DNA from 4 places in the uncultured Roseobacter sp. genome. Region 2 is predicted to be linked to each of the others. Evidence: riboswitches for the same ligand, from Rfam matches in the RefSeq annotation. Region 2 holds a riboswitch; each other region holds the start of a gene.
What was found. Region 2 has a riboswitch for cobalamin ahead of bluB (5,6-dimethylbenzimidazole synthase). Riboswitches for the same ligand answer to the same signal wherever they lie in the genome.
Positions count from the first base shown of each region.

Region 1: another riboswitch for cobalamin. It lies ahead of Q1A20_RS00245 (energy-coupling factor ABC transporter permease); the one in region 2 lies ahead of bluB (5,6-dimethylbenzimidazole synthase).
Region 3: another riboswitch for cobalamin. It lies ahead of Q1A20_RS00310 (DUF1636 domain-containing protein); the one in region 2 lies ahead of bluB (5,6-dimethylbenzimidazole synthase).
Region 4: another riboswitch for cobalamin. It lies ahead of Q1A20_RS19180 (DUF1636 domain-containing protein); the one in region 2 lies ahead of bluB (5,6-dimethylbenzimidazole synthase).

Region 1 covers NZ_CANMXR010000001.1:51,335-55,542, forward strand. The annotation lists gene Q1A20_RS00235 (mechanosensitive ion channel family protein) at 1-589, shown strand, start outside; gene cobF (precorrin-6A synthase (deacetylating)) at 603-1,343, opposite strand; gene Q1A20_RS00245 (energy-coupling factor ABC transporter permease) at 1,409-2,086, opposite strand; cobalamin riboswitch at 2,139-2,322, opposite strand; gene cobA (uroporphyrinogen-III C-methyltransferase) at 2,358-3,077, opposite strand; gene Q1A20_RS00255 (cobyrinate a,c-diamide synthase) at 3,074-4,208, opposite strand, start outside.
Region 2 covers NZ_CANMXR010000004.1:230,825-235,032, reverse strand. The annotation lists gene Q1A20_RS10210 (VPLPA-CTERM sorting domain-containing protein) at 139-1,110, shown strand; cobalamin riboswitch at 1,525-1,719, shown strand; gene bluB (5,6-dimethylbenzimidazole synthase) at 1,763-2,470, shown strand; gene Q1A20_RS10200 (cupin domain-containing protein) at 2,688-2,999, opposite strand; gene Q1A20_RS10195 (SDR family oxidoreductase) at 3,021-3,764, opposite strand; gene Q1A20_RS10190 (GntR family transcriptional regulator) at 3,958-4,208, shown strand, end outside.
Region 3 covers NZ_CANMXR010000001.1:65,004-69,211, reverse strand. The annotation lists gene Q1A20_RS00325 (HEAT repeat domain-containing protein) at 1-517, shown strand, start outside; gene Q1A20_RS00320 (DUF2478 domain-containing protein) at 530-1,051, shown strand; gene Q1A20_RS00315 (DMT family transporter) at 1,177-2,073, shown strand; cobalamin riboswitch at 2,122-2,334, shown strand; gene Q1A20_RS00310 (DUF1636 domain-containing protein) at 2,428-2,826, shown strand; gene cobW (cobalamin biosynthesis protein CobW) at 2,819-3,877, shown strand; gene cobN (cobaltochelatase subunit CobN) at 3,884-4,208, shown strand, end outside.
Region 4 covers NZ_CANMXR010000010.1:16,218-20,425, reverse strand. The annotation lists gene Q1A20_RS19190 (iron ABC transporter permease) at 5-1,072, shown strand; gene Q1A20_RS19185 (heme ABC transporter ATP-binding protein) at 1,074-1,862, shown strand; cobalamin riboswitch at 1,993-2,213, shown strand; gene Q1A20_RS19180 (DUF1636 domain-containing protein) at 2,316-2,720, shown strand; gene Q1A20_RS19175 (ABC transporter ATP-binding protein) at 2,717-3,499, shown strand; gene Q1A20_RS19170 (ABC transporter substrate-binding protein) at 3,513-4,208, shown strand, end outside.

The DNA.
Region 1 (4,208 bases), on a different contig from region 2:
GGTGGATGATGCGTTCCGGGTGGGTGAATATGTCGATGTCGGCGGCACCATGGGGTCGGTGGAAAAAATCTCCATCCGCTCGATGCAGCTGCGCCATCACCGCGGCAATGTGCACACCATTCCCTATGGCAGCGTCGAAAAGGTCACCAATTTCAGCCGCGACTGGGTGATCATGAAACTGATGTTCACCGTGCCCTTCGATACCGATCCCAACCGGGTCAAAAAGATCTTCAAGAAGATCGGCGCGGAGATGCTGGAAGACCCGCTGTTCAAGGATGATTTCCTGGAGCCCTTCAAAAGCCAGGGCGTGTTCCAGTTTGATGATGTGGGCATCGTGATGCGCGGTAAATTCATGGCCAAGCCGGGCACGCAATTCACCATCCGCAAGGAAATCTACAACCGTGTGCGCAATGAGTTCAAAGCCAATGGGATCGAATTTGCGCGGCGTGAGGTGCGGGTCGAAATCCCGGGCATGGAAGATATTGAAAGCCTTGAAGAGAATGAAAAAGCCGCAGTTCAAGCGGCGGCGTCAAGTGCGGTGGACCAGCATATCGCGGAACAACAGGCTGCGGCGGCCGCAAAGAAGTAGCGGCGCAACGGGTTCAGTCGCAGGTGCTGAGCAAATAGGTATCCATGATCCAGCCGTGACGCGCGCGTGCCTCGGCCCGCATCGCCACGATGCGTGCCGCCACATCAACGAGCTTGCCGCGATCCAGGATTTGCTCCGGCATGCCCAGATAGGCGCCCCACCAGATGTGCAGATCGCTGCGGTCCAGCGTTTGGAAACTGGCCTCGCCGTCCAGCATCACCACCACCCGCTCTGCACCCTCCGGCCAGCCGTGGTCGCGCAGACGCCGCCCGGTGGTGATCAGAACGGGGCCGTTCACCGTATTGAGCGGCAGCGCATGGGCGGCGGTCAGCGCCTGAACGGCGGTGATGCCCGGCACCACGCGGATATCGGGTTTGGGATCCAATCGCTGCGCAATGCGGATGGTGCTGTCGTAGAGCGAGGGATCGCCCCAGACCAGCAGCGCCACCGGCCCTTTGATGTTGGTTCCTGCCACAGCGGCCTGCCAGCGCCGGGCGATCTGGTCGTGCCAGCGCGCCACACGTTCTGCATAAGGCAGGTCCGGGTCCCGCACCGGGTAGTCAAAGGGAATGATCTCGGCCTGCGACCCGCTGACGTCGATGATCCGGTGCCGTAGGGTTGCCAGATCGTCTTTACCCGCGCCCTTGTGCGGCACCAGAATGACCGCCGCGTCGCGCAGGGCCGCCATCCCTTGCCCGGTCATATGATCGGGGGATCCGGTGCCGATCCCGATAAGCCAGAGCGTGTCGATCACTGTGCAACCCTCACAAAAAACCCCGGACCCCACGGAGGGATCCGGGACGGTTGTCTAGCAGCGGTTTACGCCGCGTTGAAGAGGCGCTGGGTAAAGAGACCTGTGGCCTTGTTCGCGCGCATGGCCTTGGCGCTGGCCAGCACAGCAAGGTCGGCAATCGGTTCGATGATCACAACCAGCATATAGGCCGCCCCGAAGGTCAGGACCGACTGGAACGTCTCGGCGCCGACACCTTGACCATAGAAGGCCCAGAATGCGACCCAGGCGACAACACCGCCCTGATACATCGCGGACAGTTTGAAGACGTCTGCATAGGCCAGATCAACATAGGCTTTATGCTCGGGAATGAACCTCTGCGCCAGCGCCGAGATCGCAAAGAGCGGTACAAGCAAGGTGGTCACATTCACAAAGAACATCGGCAGATCGCTGGGCGCGAAGAAGGTGCCCTGAACCAGCAGACCGAGGGCAAGCCCCAGCGCGGCAGGTGCCGCGCCCATCAGCAAAAACAGCGTGGTGCCCAGAATGAAGTGCACTTCAGAGACGCCCACGGGGAAATGCGGCAGCACCTCAAAGAAGATGAACGTTCCGATGGTCGCCAGCGCCGTGCGCACGGCAAAGGATCCGACGGAGTGGTCCTTGAGATCCTTCAGCGCGAGCTTGGCGGTATAGCCCGCCGCACCCGCTGCGGTGGCATAGGCGAAGGCCATTTTGGCACCATCTACGATCCCGGGTTCGATATGCATGTTTTTGTCCTTTCTGTGCTGCCCCTCCGGCAGCGTCTGATCCGTTTGCAAACGGGTTATGGGTTGGGACGGCAGGTCTCCTGACTTGCGGGTCACGGCGCGCGGGTCCTTCCCGGCCTTGCGGCCAGTGGGTCTTTCCGTTGCGCTCGCCGCTTACAGTTGCGGGGGCAGTTCGGGCCTTTCACCCAATTCCCTTTTCAGCCACAGAATGTGGCACCGTATTTCTAGTCCTATCGCTGATGCTCCGGCCCGAACAACAAAAAAGCGACTTTCAACTCTCAGCAAACGGCCCATAGAGGATCAAAGCCGGTTTTTCTCCGACATCCTGCGCCAGTTGTTCCGCCAGTTCCGACACGGTGGATCGGGTGATCTGCTGATCCGGACCGCTGACGCTTTCCGCGAGAATCGCCGGTGTATCTTTTGGCAGCCCTTTCCGGGTCAGCGCCTCAAGCAGCCGTGGGAAGGTCCGCTTGCCCATGAAAACCACCGTGGAGGCGGACGGATCTGCCAGTGCGTCAAGGTCCAGATCTTCAGGCAATTGCCCCGACACATCATGGCCGGTGACAAACTGCACGCGGCGGGCCGTCAGCCGCCGGGTCAGCGGAATGCCCGCCGCCGCCGCGGCCGCACAGGCGGAGGGAATGCCCGGGATGATCTCATAGGGGATACCTGCCTCCCGCAGGGCCACCAGCTCCTCTTCGAGACGGCCAAAAAGGCCGCTGTCCCCGGATTTCAGCCGCACCACGCGTTGATCCATCTGTGCATATTCCACCAGCAACCGGCTGACGTGATGTTGCTTGGGCGATGGCCTGCCCGCGCGTTTGCCCACGCCCACCAGATCGGCACCCGATCGCGCATGGCTCAGGATCGGCCCCGAGGAGAGATCGTCAAAAAGCACCGCATCCGCACGCTTCAGCCGGTCGACCGCCTTGAGGGTCAGTAGTTCGGGATCACCGGGGCCGGAGCCCACGAAGCTGACGAAACCGGTCACGCACCCTCCTCCGCCGTGATGAGGTGAAAAAAGGTGCCGGAGACATTGCCCCGGTACGATCCGGTCTCAGGCACCGGGTTGCCATCCGCATCCGCCACCTGCGCCAGCGGTGCGTCCGGTTGTTCGAGTATGGTTGAATAGTGGAACTCGTGGCCTCTGAGCGCGGCACCGGGCGTATATCCCGGCAAGGGCGCGTCCAACACCGCGCGGCGGTAGCCCAGGTGGAATTTGCGTTTTTCATAGCTGGTCACCAGACCCAGCAGGCCCGCCATCCTGTGGTGCGTGCCTTCCTTGTCGATCAGCGTATCGCCCAAGGCCATATAGCCACCGCATTCCCCATGCACGGGGCGCGTTTTTGCATGTTTTCTGATGCCAGACAGGAAGTTATCCGCCGCAGCTAATGTTCCACCGTGCAGTTCCGGGTAGCCGCCGGGCAGCCAGATCAGATCGGCCGTTGCGTCAGGAGCCTCATTGGCCAGAGGCGAGAACGGCAGGATTTCGGCGCCCGCCCGGCGCCAGCCTTCCAGCACATGCGGATAGGTGAAGGAAAAGGCCGCATCCCGCGCCAGGGCGATCCGTTGCGCGGGCGGCACCGGCAACTGTGCGCCGGCGTGCTCTGGCAGTTGCCCTTTCGCTGCATCCCGAATGGCGCTGATGTCGACATGCTCGCGCAGGAATGTCGCGTATCCGGCGATAGCGACCTCCAGATCCGGGTGCTCCACCGCCTGAATGAGCCCGAGGTGCCGTTCCGGCAGGGTCAGATCGCCGCGCCTCGGCAGCACGCCCAGCACATTGACGCCCGCGTTTTCCATGCCCAGCCGCGCGAGCCGCTCGTGACGGGGCGATGCACAACGGTTCAGGATCACGCCAGCAAAAGGCACCTGCGGGTTGTAAGCCTGAAACCCCAGCGCCGTGGCCGCCGCCGATTGCGCCTGCCCGCTGACGTCGACGATCAGCACCACGGGCCAGCCCATGCGCTGCGCGGTCTCAGCACTGCTGCCGAACCCGCTTTGTCCGCGGGTGGCGACCCCGTCATAGAGGCCCATGGAGCCTTCGGCGACGCAGATGTCCGCGCCAAGCGCCTGACGAGAGATCGCCGCCAGCAGATCCGGCCCCATCGCCCAGCTGTCG
Region 2 (4,208 bases):
TTGACAAATGTCCGCTTAGGCGAGGCTGCGCTGTGGTCTGGCAATGGTGCGCACCTGGCGAAAATAGTCGTTAGCACCGGCAAAGATTTCAGATCTCATCAACGGTGAACCAAATGAGCGGTCCTGGGAATCGCTGCGATGACTGCCTTGATCGGTCTGATTTTAGGCGGAATACCGACAATGTGTGAAAAAATTCCACGAAAACCTTGCATAGCGCAAAGGCTCAGCTACCTTTCTGCTCGTGTGAAATATGCACACGATTTTGGAAAACCGCATGAAGTGCACATTACTTGTCAAATCAGCTGCCTTTGCCGGGGGCTCGGCCTGTTGTCTGTCGCGGCTGCAATGTTCGGCCAGTATTGGCCGAAGCTTTACCGGTTACGGACAGTTTCACTACCGCAGTGGCCGCAGATTTCGGAGGCCAGACAAAACGTGATGATCGTCAAAACCGTCATCGACAGGGCGCACGTGTTCGGATCGGCAATACCAACAACTTTCACCATATCAACGGAGAGGATGAACGAAATGAGAAAGCTACTACTCACCCTGGGCCTAGGCCTGGCGTTAGCAACCGGTGCTGCCAACGCGGCGACAATCAACGGCGGTGAGACAACCGTGACAGTAACCGCCCCGCTTACGACACTAGGGCTTGGCGGTGCACCGTTTGGAACAGCGACGGCGACCGGGGCGACCTTTACCTTCCCCATCACAGGTGGTTCCACGGCCGGCGGGGGACTTGAGATCCTCCACGACGGCAGCGGCGTCACGTTGTTCACCTTGGACACCACCGATGATGTCGAGGTCACTGTCGGCAACTTTGTGATCGACACCTTGGCGGAAACCGTGTTCGGAGACGTGATTGGTGGGCCGACCGGCCTCGACCTCTTTTCCTTCGGTACGGCACAAGGGGGGATCGGCCTTGAAATCACCGGCACCCTTGCCGGCGCGTTGACCAGCATTTTCAACGCCCCCGATCTTACCGGCGCGCAGTTCGGTGTGGCAAATACCAGCCCTGAAATTGCACCTGTTCCACTTCCCGCAAGCGCGCTCCTGCTGCTCGCGGGCTTTGGAATGTTCGGAGTGGTAAAGGCACGACGCCAACCCTCCTGATAAAGAGTAAGCCGAGTTGTTTTGGGGCCGCTTATCAGCGGCCTCAATCCGACCACCTCAACCCTGAATTCGGCGCCCCTTTTATTCTGCATTACCAGTCTGGTGAGTACCGGCAGGCCATGTTGCTAAAATTTTTAAAGATGTCCTGCAGGGTGCGTTGTTTTAACATCGAAGGTGCGCATCTTTTCGCGACTTCGCAGCCACGCCTAGAAGATGAACCTGATAGCGCCCTAGGGACCGCCCGATCTCGAACTTTTATAATACTGGGGAGGGTCAAATTTTCACAGTTGTTCTAGGTTTCGGAACAACGGATCAAGATCAGCAACCAGGAAGTTTCAAACATCAGCTTCAACCTACAAGCGCCCCGGCAAAGCGACTTTCAGCGAACACTGATTGTGACCCGTCTCACGGAATGCTAGCCTCCAACAGTCTGGTGCTTGCCCTGCCTTGCAAACGGTAAGGTGAGAGAATCGGGAATGCGGTGGAACTCCGCAACGTGCCCAACGCTGTAAGGTGGATGGCGCTGCATCGTGCCATTGGCTTCGGTCGAGAAGGCGCAGCCCCAGGTGATGCCAAGTCAGAAGACCGGCCAGACATATCAGGGCTTCCCGATGGTCACCGGGCGGCCAGTGTCTGTGACAGGGGATATGTCATGTTGCCACCCGTTCCTGCCCCGACGGGGCCGTTTTCTGCTGAAGAAAAGGCCGCTGTCTACCGCGCCATTCACACCCGTCGCGATGTGCGAAGTCAATTCACCCCCCGCCCCATCGAGGAGGCCGTTTTGATGCGGCTTCTCGATGCCGCCCATCACGCGCCTTCGGTCGGGTTCATGCAGCCATGGAACTTTATCGTGATCCGCGATGCAGAGGTGAAGGCGCAGATGCAAACCGCCTTTGCGCGCGCCAATGCCGAGGCCGTGACCATGTTTCCCGCCGACCGCCGCCCGGTTTATTCAGCACTTAAGCTCGAAGGTATCCTCGAAGCGCCGGTGAATCTATGCATCACCTGCGATCGGGAGCGGGCCGGGCCGGTCGTTCTGGGCCGTACCCACAATTCGGAGATGGACCTTTATTCAACCGTCTGCGCGGTGCAAAACCTTTGGCTCGCGGCTCGGGCCGAGGGCATTGGCGTTGGCTGGGTCAGCATTTTTCGCGAGGACGACATCCGCACCGTTCTGGATCTGCCCGATCGCGTGGTGCCGGTGGCCTATCTGTGTCTGGGCCATGTGGACGCCTTGCATGAAATCCCTGAGCTGGAGGCAAAAGGTTGGCGCAAACGGTTACCGCTGGCGGATCTGGTGTTTGCGGACCGCTGGGGCTGCAAGGATGACCCGGCCACATCCGAAAGCGCAACGAGCTGATTGCTGCTGGGCCGACCCCACTCTAGCTTAGCAATGTCGCCTTGATTTAAGGTACAGCCGTCAGCTCCAAACGGGGCTTTTGCCGGTTTTGCGCTCGAAGAGGGCATGTAAGCACTTTCACGGGGATCACCGGTCAATATCGCAGGGGATAAGGTCGGCATTCGGGACAAACCGGACCTATCAAGAAGGCTGTTTAGGTCGCCCTGCGGGTGTCAGCTCAGAGAAAATCTTCCCGGCGTGGTGTGAAGCAATCGACCAGCGTGCCGGGTTCCAGACAGACGCACCCATGCTTCATCCCGGACGGAATAACAAAACTATCCCCCGGCCCGACCTCGCGTACTTCATCGCCAAGAGTGAACTGGAACCGGCCACTTTCAACATAGGTCGACTGAACGTGGGGGTGATTGTGGAGCGCGCCAATGGCGCCTTCTTGGCCGAAACGGAAAGCCACCACCATCAGCTCCGGATGATCCGAAAGGACCTGCCGGGTCACGTTTTCTGCCGTCGAAACAATCGGAAATTCAGACATGTCAGATCCTTTCAGAAGCGGTCAGGAGAATACCATCCCGCCGTTGATGTCGATGTTTGTGCCGGTGATGAACGCAGAATCCGCACAGGCGAGGAACAAGATCAGGTTGGCCGTATCATCGGTATTGCCCTGTCGTTTCACCGGTGCGGCTGCTTCATACCCGCGTCGGCCCGCATCGGGCGTATGCACATTATGAAAATCGGTGTCGATCATGCCAGGACACAAGGCGTTGACCCGGATGTTCGGCCCCAACTCCTTGGCCAGCGCGCGGGTCATGGTCATAACCGCACCTTTTGACGTGGCATAAGCCACCGCACCGGACCCACCGCCATCGCGTCCGGCCTGGCTTGCCAGGTTTACGATGGTTCCGGTATTCATGTGCTGAAGGCACGCCTTCGTCATCATGAATGTGCTCGTCAGGTTCAGGTCCATCACTGCGTTCCAGTGTTCGAGCGGCATCTCCGACACAGTCTTGCGGGCGATCAGGCCTCCGGCATTGTTGACGAGCACGTTGATCCCGCCAAACTCATCGACTGTCTGGGCAACAAGCGCGTCGACATCCTCCACCTTGGTCAGATCACCCTTAAGCGCGAAGGCCTGCCCTCCCTGCGCTTTGATCTGCTCCACCGCGGCATCCGCTCCGGCACTGCTGGAATAATAATTGATGGCCACATTTGCCCCTTCCGCAGCCAGTTTAATGGCGGCGGCCTGTCCGATGTCCCGACCACCGCCGGTAATGATCGCCGTTTGCCCTGCAAGTTTCATGCGCTGTCCTTTTCCGTTTTCACTCACACTGGTATACTAGTCATTTAACTGGTATACCAGTGTGATATGTATCGCGAAACCTGGTCAAGCTCGCGAGGGAAAGAGAGAACGACAACATGAACGCCTCTGTTTTGTTCCCGATAGTGTTTCGATATGACCTTTTGAAGTCCGGAAAGACCATGGAGATGATGCAATGGCTCAGGCAACACAACTCGGCGAGCGGCGCACAAGTGTCGATGACATCTTTGACCATCTTCACCAGGAAATCCTGTCGCTCCGTCTAAGACCCGGTGATAAAATCTCCGAGGCCGACATCGCCGCCCAATTCGGCGTGTCCCGGCAGCCCGTGCGGGACGCGTTCAACCGGCTTGCCACGCTTGATCTCTTGCTGATCCGCCCGCAACGCGCCACCGAAGTGAAGAGGTTTTCCTCCCGGGAGATCGC
Region 3 (4,208 bases), on a different contig from region 2:
GATGATGGCGCGGGTAGATGACCCCGATGAGACGGTGCGCCGCGCGGCCTGGGAGACGTTGGCGGGCAGGGCGGTGGCCGCCGCATTTCGCAAGACCGCCGAGGCTGGCTTTGCTGACAGTGACCCGCTGATCCGCATGGCGGCGTTTCGCATCCTCTCGCAAGATCCCGATCCTGCCGTGCTGAGCAGGGGGCTCAATGACGCGGACGCCTTGATCCGCGCCGAAGCCGTTGCGCACTTGCCCGCGGGCCAAGCGCTCGACTTCATCGGCGACGCAGCAACCGCTGTCCGACAAAAAGCGGCGCAGAAAATCCTCACGTCAGGACAGACTACGCTTATCCAGGCGGCCATGCGCGCCGTGATCGACGCAGAGCGGTCCGACACCCTCGGGATGCTGGCGCGGCAAGCTGACGCGGCGCAGGAAACAGCCCTCGAAATCCTCGCAGACAGTGTTGACAATCCCCGCCGCGCGTTGATCATCCTGCGGGGGCTCGCCCCGCGCCACGACGCTTCATAATTTGGTCAGACCATGAGAATTGCCTATACGATTGCGCCCGGAAAAGGCGATACAGATCAGCTGCTTTATGGCTTTGCCCGCAAAGCGCTGACCCGTGGCCATCGCTTGTGTGGTGCCGTGCAGGTCAATACCGACAGCTGCGATGGCGGGCTCTGCGATATGGATGTGAAACTCCTGCCGGAGGGACCTGTCATTCGCATTTCGCAAAGCCTTGGCCCTTCCGCGACCGGCTGCAGGCTTGATCCCGAAGCGCTGGAACAGGCCGTGGGTTTGGTCAGCAGCGAAGTGGCCAAGGGGGCCGATCTGCTCATCGTCAACAAGTTCGGCAAACACGAGGCCGCTGGTCGCGGGTTTCGACCGGTGATCGCAGAAGCGCTGAGCCATGATATCCCGGTTCTTGTGGGTCTGAATGCGCTAAACCGTGCCGCGTTCATCGCGTTTACGGGGGATTTGGCCCAAGCGCTTCCAGCTGATGAGGCGGCATTGACCGCATGGTTCGACGCGCAAATCGCGGAACGGAACGCGCCTGCCTGACCCCCGCCACGGGGAACGCTGTGAAAACACATTGCCTGCTGCATTGCCGTTGACGCGCCCGGTGCGATCCGTCATGCGGAGCCGGGATCAGTTAGGTCCTGGCGCATCGCAGCATCGGAGACCGCGTGACCCCCAGCATTGCAACCGACAGCAAGGCGAACCTTGTCGGCAGCCTGTGGATGGTGCTCGCCATGGCCGCTTTCGCAGTCGAAGACGTGTTTATCAAAGCGGCGTCGCAAACGCTGCCCGTCAGTCAAATCCTGATCCTTTTCGGCCTCGGCGGTGCTATCGTCTTTGCCGGTCTGGCCGTGCTCAACCGGGAAAGCCTTTTCACGCCGGATGTGGTATCGCGCCCGATGCGGCTAAGGGTCTTTTTCGAGATCACCGGACGTCTCTTTTTCGTGCTGGCGATCACCCTGACGCCGCTGTCGTCGGCCACGGTGATCCTGCAAGCCACCCCCTTGGTTGTGGTGGCTGCTGCTGCCCTGGTTTTTGGTGAAAAGGTGGGGCCACGACGCTGGGTCGCGATCTTCATCGGGTTGCTGGGTGTGATCGTGATCGTGCGTCCGGGTTCAGACAGTTTTTCGCTGCTGTCGCTGTTGGCCGTTTTGGGCATGCTTGGGTTTGCCGGGCGCGATCTGGCGAGCCGCGCGGCCCCGGCGTCTTTGAGCGCGTCCATTCTGGGGCTCTATGGGTTTCTATCGGTTGTCGTCGCGGGGCTGCTGTTCTTCTTGTGGGAAGCGGCGCCCTTTGTCCGGCCTGATCCCGTGACGTCCGCGTGCCTCTTGGGCGCGGTGCTAGCGGGCGTTGCCGCCTACACCAGCCTGATGAAAGCCATGCGCACCGGTGAAGTCTCTGCGGTCACGCCCTTCCGGTACACGCGACTACTTTTTGGCATTGGCTTTGGTGTCGTCCTTTTCGGCGAGGACATCGGCTGGTCGGTGCTCTTGGGCTGCGGCCTGATCGTTCTGTCCGGTCTTTTCATTCTTTGGCGCAGCAAACAAACCACCGGTCAGGCATAGCCCGCGGTGGAAACACCCGCTTCTGCTTGACAATGCCCGTGGTTCTGACGCAACTGAATCCCAGTTGGTGCTTCGTGATTTGAAGTGAAAAGGGAATGTGCAGTCGATTGCTTTCGACGAAGCACAGCCGCCCCCGCGACCGTGAACGGAAAGGTCTGCCGATACCACTGGACATAGGTCCGGGAAGGTGGCGCAGACCGAAGGCAGCCAGGCTGCCGGGATCCGTGAGCCGGGAGACCTGCCAGCGACACGTGAGGAAACCGGACGGGGTGTTCCGGTGTCGGGAAAGCCCTGATCCCATCAGGCCCATCTCGTCATCTGACCCACGTCCCATGACATATGGGACAAAACACTATGACGACAGACGCAACAGCCTTGACCGGCCCTGCCACAGAATTGCTGATCTGTGTCAAATGCAGGCGCGGTCAGGAGATCCCGGAGGACGAACGCCGTCCGGGGCAACGCCTTTATGACACTTTGGCGCAAAACGAGATGCCGCCCGGCATTCGCCTGAAACCCGTGGAATGCCTGCAAAACTGTGACCATGGCTGCACGATTGCGCTGCGCGGTGGCGACAGGTGGACGTATATTTACGGAAACATCGATGAAGTGTCGCATCCGGACGTCCTGATCGATGGGGCGGCCCGCTATAACGCCACGCAGGACGGCCTGATCCCGTGGCGCGAGCGCCCCGACCATTTTAAACGCAACTGTATCGCGCGCATCCCGCCGCTGGAGAACGACCATGACTGATCTTGCAAAACTTCCCGTGACCGTCATCACCGGCTTTCTGGGCTCGGGCAAAACCACCCTGATCCGCGAACTGATGCAGAACCCCGGCGGCAAGCGGCTGGCCGTGGTGGTGAATGAGTTTGGCGATGTGGGGGTCGACGGCGACATCCTGAAATCCTGCGCCATCCCCGATTGCCCGGCGGAGAACATCATGGAACTGGCCAACGGCTGCATCTGCTGCACGGTTGCCGATGATTTCATCCCCACCATCGAGGCGCTGATGGCGCTGGAGCCGCGCCCCGATCACATCCTGATCGAAACATCGGGTCTGGCGCTGCCGAAACCGCTCTTGAAGGCCTTTGACTGGCCGGATATCCGCTCGAAAATCACCGTGGATGGCGTGATCGCTCTGGCAGATGCCGAGGCCGTGGCGGCGGGTCGCTTTGCGCCCAATGTGGCGGCGGTGGATGCGCAACGCGCAGCGGATGAGAGCATCGATCACGAAACGCCCCTGTCCGAGGTCTTTGAAGATCAGATTTCCTGCGCTGACATCATCCTGTTGACCAAGCCCGATCTGGCCGGACCGGAAGGGGTTGAGAAGGCAAAAGAAATCATCGCCGCCGAAGCGCCGCGCCCCTTGCCGGTGGTTGAGGTTGCCGAGGGGATCGTGGATCCGCGCATCATTCTCGGCCTCGAAGCGGCGGCGGAGGATGACATGGACGCGCGCCCCAGCCACCACGACGGCCCGCATGATCACGACCACGAGGATTTTGAAAGCATCGTGGTAGATATCCCCGAGCAAACCGACCCGGCGGATCTGGTGCGCGCGGTGGAGGTGCTGGCTAATGAGCACAACATCCTGCGCGTGAAAGGCTATGCCGCTGTGGCAGGCAAACCCATGCGCTTGCTGGTGCAGGCGGTGGGTGCCCGCGTCCGGTATCAGTATGATCGTGCGTGGCAGCCGGATGAAGCGCGGCAGGGGCGTCTGGTGGTGATTGCCGAACATGATGATATCAGAGTGGCAACCATTCAGTCCGTGCTGGGCGCCCGCGCCGTCGAGGCCGCAGAGTAACCCCCCATGCACGTCGTTTTCCGCGAAAGCCATGGGTTGGAGGAGACCGAGACGCCAACGGATCTGGGGCAGAGCCCCGCCGATCTGGTGGTGTTGTCGTTCTCTGACAGTGACCTGGGTGCTTTCGCGGAAGCCTGGCGGCGGGGCGGCGGGCCAGAGGGCAAACTGCCCACATTGCGGCTCGCCAATCTGGTGGCGCTGAAACATCCGCTTTCGGTCGATACCTATGTGGAGCAGACGCTGGCGGGCGCGAAGGGCATCCTGATCCGGCTGATCGGCGGCGTGCCGTACTGGTCTTACGGGCTGCAACAGGTCCGCGCACTGGCCGAGC
Region 4 (4,208 bases), on a different contig from region 2:
GGCAGTGGCGCTCGCCGACCAAAGCTTATCGGTGAGCGTGGACCGTCGCCAACGCGCGCGTCAGCTGCACGGCGTTCTGGCAATGGGTCTGATCGTGGTCTGTGTCACCAGCCTGGCGGTAGGAGCATCCGGCACATCGCTATGGCAGGCGCTCTGGGGCCTCGCGATCGGTCAGGGCACATCGGCAACCGACGCGGTGATCCTCTGGGACATCCGCGCGCCGCGCACTTTGCTGGGCGCCTGCGTCGGCGCCGCCCTGGCGGTGTCCGGCGCCGTCATGCAGGGCCTCTTTCGCAATCCGCTGGCCGACCCGGGGCTTTTGGGTGTCAGCGCAGGCGCAGGCCTCGGTGCGCTGCTCGCCATCGTTGTGGGAACCGCCCTGCCCCTTGGCATTGCGACCTACCTCGGAGATGCATTGCTGCCGGTCATGGCCTTTGTCGGCGCTTGGGCATCGATGATGCTGCTCTATGCCGTGGCCACGCGGTCCGGGCGGACATCGGTGGCGACCATGCTGCTGGCGGGGATCGCCCTTGCCGCCCTCACCGGCGCGCTCTCTGGCCTGCTGATCTTCCACGCGGATGATATGCAACTGCGTGAGCTCACCTTCTGGCAGCTCGGATCGCTCTCGGGCAGCACCTGGGCCAAGGTTGCAATTGCGGGGCCCGTCATCCTGCTGGCCACCCTGATCGCCACCACTCTCGCCCGAGGTCTGAACGGTCTCGCACTTGGCGAAGCCTCGGCCCACCACATCGGGATCAACGTGCAACGTATCAAGAATATCGCCATTCTTGCGGTCAGCGCCGCCACCGGGGCTGCTGTCGCGGTTTCGGGCGGCATCGGGTTTGTCGGGATCGTCGTGCCGCATCTGCTGCGGCTGGCCACGGGTCCGGATCATCACGGGTTGCTGATCAACTCCGCGCTGCTGGGCGCAAGCCTGCTGTTGCTTGCCGATATCATATCACGCTTTGTCGTCGCGCCTGCAGAATTGCCAATTGGCATCGTCACCGCCGTGCTCGGCGCACCATTCTTTTTGTGGATCCTCCTGCGCCGCCGCAATGTGGTGGATTTGTAAGATGATCAGCGCGCGGAACGTCACCCTGAGATACGGGCGCAAAACCATTCTGGAGAACCTTAACTTCAGCGCGCAACCCGGCGTGCTGACCGCGATTGTCGGGCCCAACGGCTCCGGCAAAACCAGCCTGCTCAAAACCCTGACTGGCGAGACCCCCTGTGACGGCGAGATCACCCTGGCAGGCTACGACATTGCGACAACACCGGCGTGGCAACTGGCCAGCTTCCGTGCCGTCCTGCCGCAATCGACGCCCATGTCGTTTCCTTTTCAGGCCATCGAAGTGGTGCGGCTTGGCCTCGGTCAAGGGGTATCGGCGGATGCGCATCTGCCAGACCGGGCCCTCGCGCGGGTTGGCCTCGCCGGCTACGCACAGCGCTTTTACCAGGAACTGTCGGGCGGCGAGCAACAACGTGTCCAACTGGCGCGGGTGCTCTGCCAAGTCTGGGATCCGGTGATAGATGCGCAGCCGCGCTGGATGCTGCTGGATGAGCCGGTCTCAAGCCTGGACATCGGTCATCAGCTTGAGGTCATGCGCATCGCCCGGGACTACGCAGATGCGGGTGGCGGTGTCGTCGCGGTAATGCACGATCTCAACCTCTCCGCCATGTTCGCCGATCAAATCGTCTTGATGAAATCCGGCCGTATCATCGCGGACGGCCGGACCGATCTTGTGATGACGGATGCGCATCTGTCAGAGGCATATAATTGCGCGGTCCGCACCCGAACGCCGCCGCCATGCTCGGACTGGTATCTTCTGCCACAAGCAGCAACGCAGGCCGATGCAGGGTGACCCTTCTGGTGCCGCGACTCTCGGACAGTCGCTAACGCAGGTCCAAAAACCTGTCAGCTCACCAAAGCCGCTCCCCAACTGTTTTCTGACAGCCAATGTGTGAATGTCACTTGACGGTGGAGACCTTCTGTCGGACTGTCCCTGCGATGGTTCCCGGCTGCGAAATGCACAACCGGGATGAAAAGGGAATACGGTGAGGACGCGCCACTTGGCACCAAATCCGTGACTGCCCCCGCAACTGTGAGCGGCGAGCGACCCCGATGATCACCACTGAACGCCACCGCGTTCGGGAAGGATCGGGCGAGCCCGGACCCGCGAGTCAGGAGACCTGCCATCATTGATGCAACTTCAACCCGGGCGGGGCGTCCGGACAGGAGGCCATGATGGTTTTACGGGTCAACCCGTCAAGAGTGACATGCCTGCTGCACGCCCTGCATCTTCGCGGAGGGCGACATGGGACAACCAACTCACAGAATTACAATATGCACATCGTGCCGACATGAGGGCAGCGCGTGCCGTCCCGGCTATGAGCTGATCGTCAGGCTGCGTGCCGCGATTGCAGCGGCGGGCGACACGGTCACCGAGGATTTCGAGATCTCCGGCGTGGCCTGCATGGCGGGCTGCGCACGGCCCTGTACCGTCGCCTATCACGGCTCGCGCAAAGCGACCTATCTCTTCGGCGATATCGAGCCCGACGCGGACATCGACGATCTCGTGGCATTCGCCCGACAATATGCCCTGCTGGAGGACGGCTGGTGTTCTTCGGTGGATCGTCCCGGAAAGCTGCGCAAGACAACGCTGGCCCGTGTACCGGCAGCGATCATCGCGCTGGAAGACAGCACCGAGCGGGTCTCGTGAGCGCCGCCGAACTTGTTGCTGAGAACATCAGCTGGGCGCCCCGCGGGCCTGATCCGTTGCTGTTGCACCCCACCAGTTTTCGCGTGGAGGCCGGGCGGGTGCTGGGCGTGGTTGGTCCAAACGGGGCCGGTAAATCGACATTGCTGCGACTGATCTACCGCTACCAGCGCCCCTCGACCGGGCATATCTTTGTCGCCGGGGAAGATATCTGGGCCGTGCCCCCCCGCATGGCCGCCCGCAGGGTGGCGGCAGTGTTGCAGGAGCACATATCCCTCTTTGGCTTGACGGTCCGCGAGGTCGTTGCGCTGGGTCGCACACCGCACCACGGCGGGTTTTGGTCTGCGGGCGCGCGGGACGCCAGTATCATCGAGGCTGCGATCACGCAGCTCAATCTGGAGGCTTTCGCGGACCGCGATCTTGCCACGCTGTCGGGGGGTGAACGGCAACGGGTCATGGTCGCGCGCGCTTTGGCACAGGAGCCACAGGTTCTGGTGCTGGATGAGCCCACCAATCACCTCGACGTGCGCCATCAGCTGGAAGTGCTCGCCCTGATCCGCCAGCTCGATCTGACGATCGTCGTCTCGCTGCACGATCTCAATATGGCCGCTGACATCTGTGACACGATCCTGTTGCTGGACCGGGGCCATACCAGAGCTTTTGGTCCGCCCGATCTGGCACTGACCGAGGCGCTGGTCTCCACCACATTCCGTGTCGATGCACGCGCCGAGCGGCTCGCGCCCAGCAACACCCAACATTTCTCATTCCACCTGCCCGAGTGAAGGAGCCACATTAATGAAACCATCCCTGATCGCCCTGCTGATGAGTGTCATCGCAACAGGCCTAGGCGCCGAAACCACGGTGCAGAGCTGCAACCGCACGGTGACCTTTGATACCGCACCAAAGGCCGCCGTCTCCAATGATGTGAACCTGACGGAGATGATGCTGGTGTTGGGGCTTGCAGACCGGATGGTCGGCTACACCGGGATTTCCGGCTGGAAAACCCTCGATCAGGAGATGACGGCAGGCGTCGAGGCGCTACCGGAACTGTCGTCGAAATATCCCAGCAAGGAGGTGTTGATCGGTGCCGATGCGGATTTCTTCTTTGCCGGCTGGAACTACGGAATGAAGGTGGGCGGCGACGTGACCCCGGAGACCCTCGCGCCCTTCGGGATCGACGTTTACGAGCTGACCGAAAGCTGCATCCATATCGGTGAAAAAGACGCGGCGAGCATGGAAGATATGTACAACGACCTTCTGAACCTGGGCGCGATTTTCGACGTCAGCGAGAAAGCCACCGCGCTCGTGCAGGGATACCGGACCGAGCTTGAAGCCTTTACGGCGAACCTGGCCCCGCTGGAGACCGCACCACGGGTGTTTGTCTATGACAGCGGCGAGGACGTGCCGTTCACGGCCGGGCGCTACGCGATGCCCAACGCGCTGATCGAAGCGGCGGGCGGCACCAACATCATGAATGATTTCGCGAAAAGC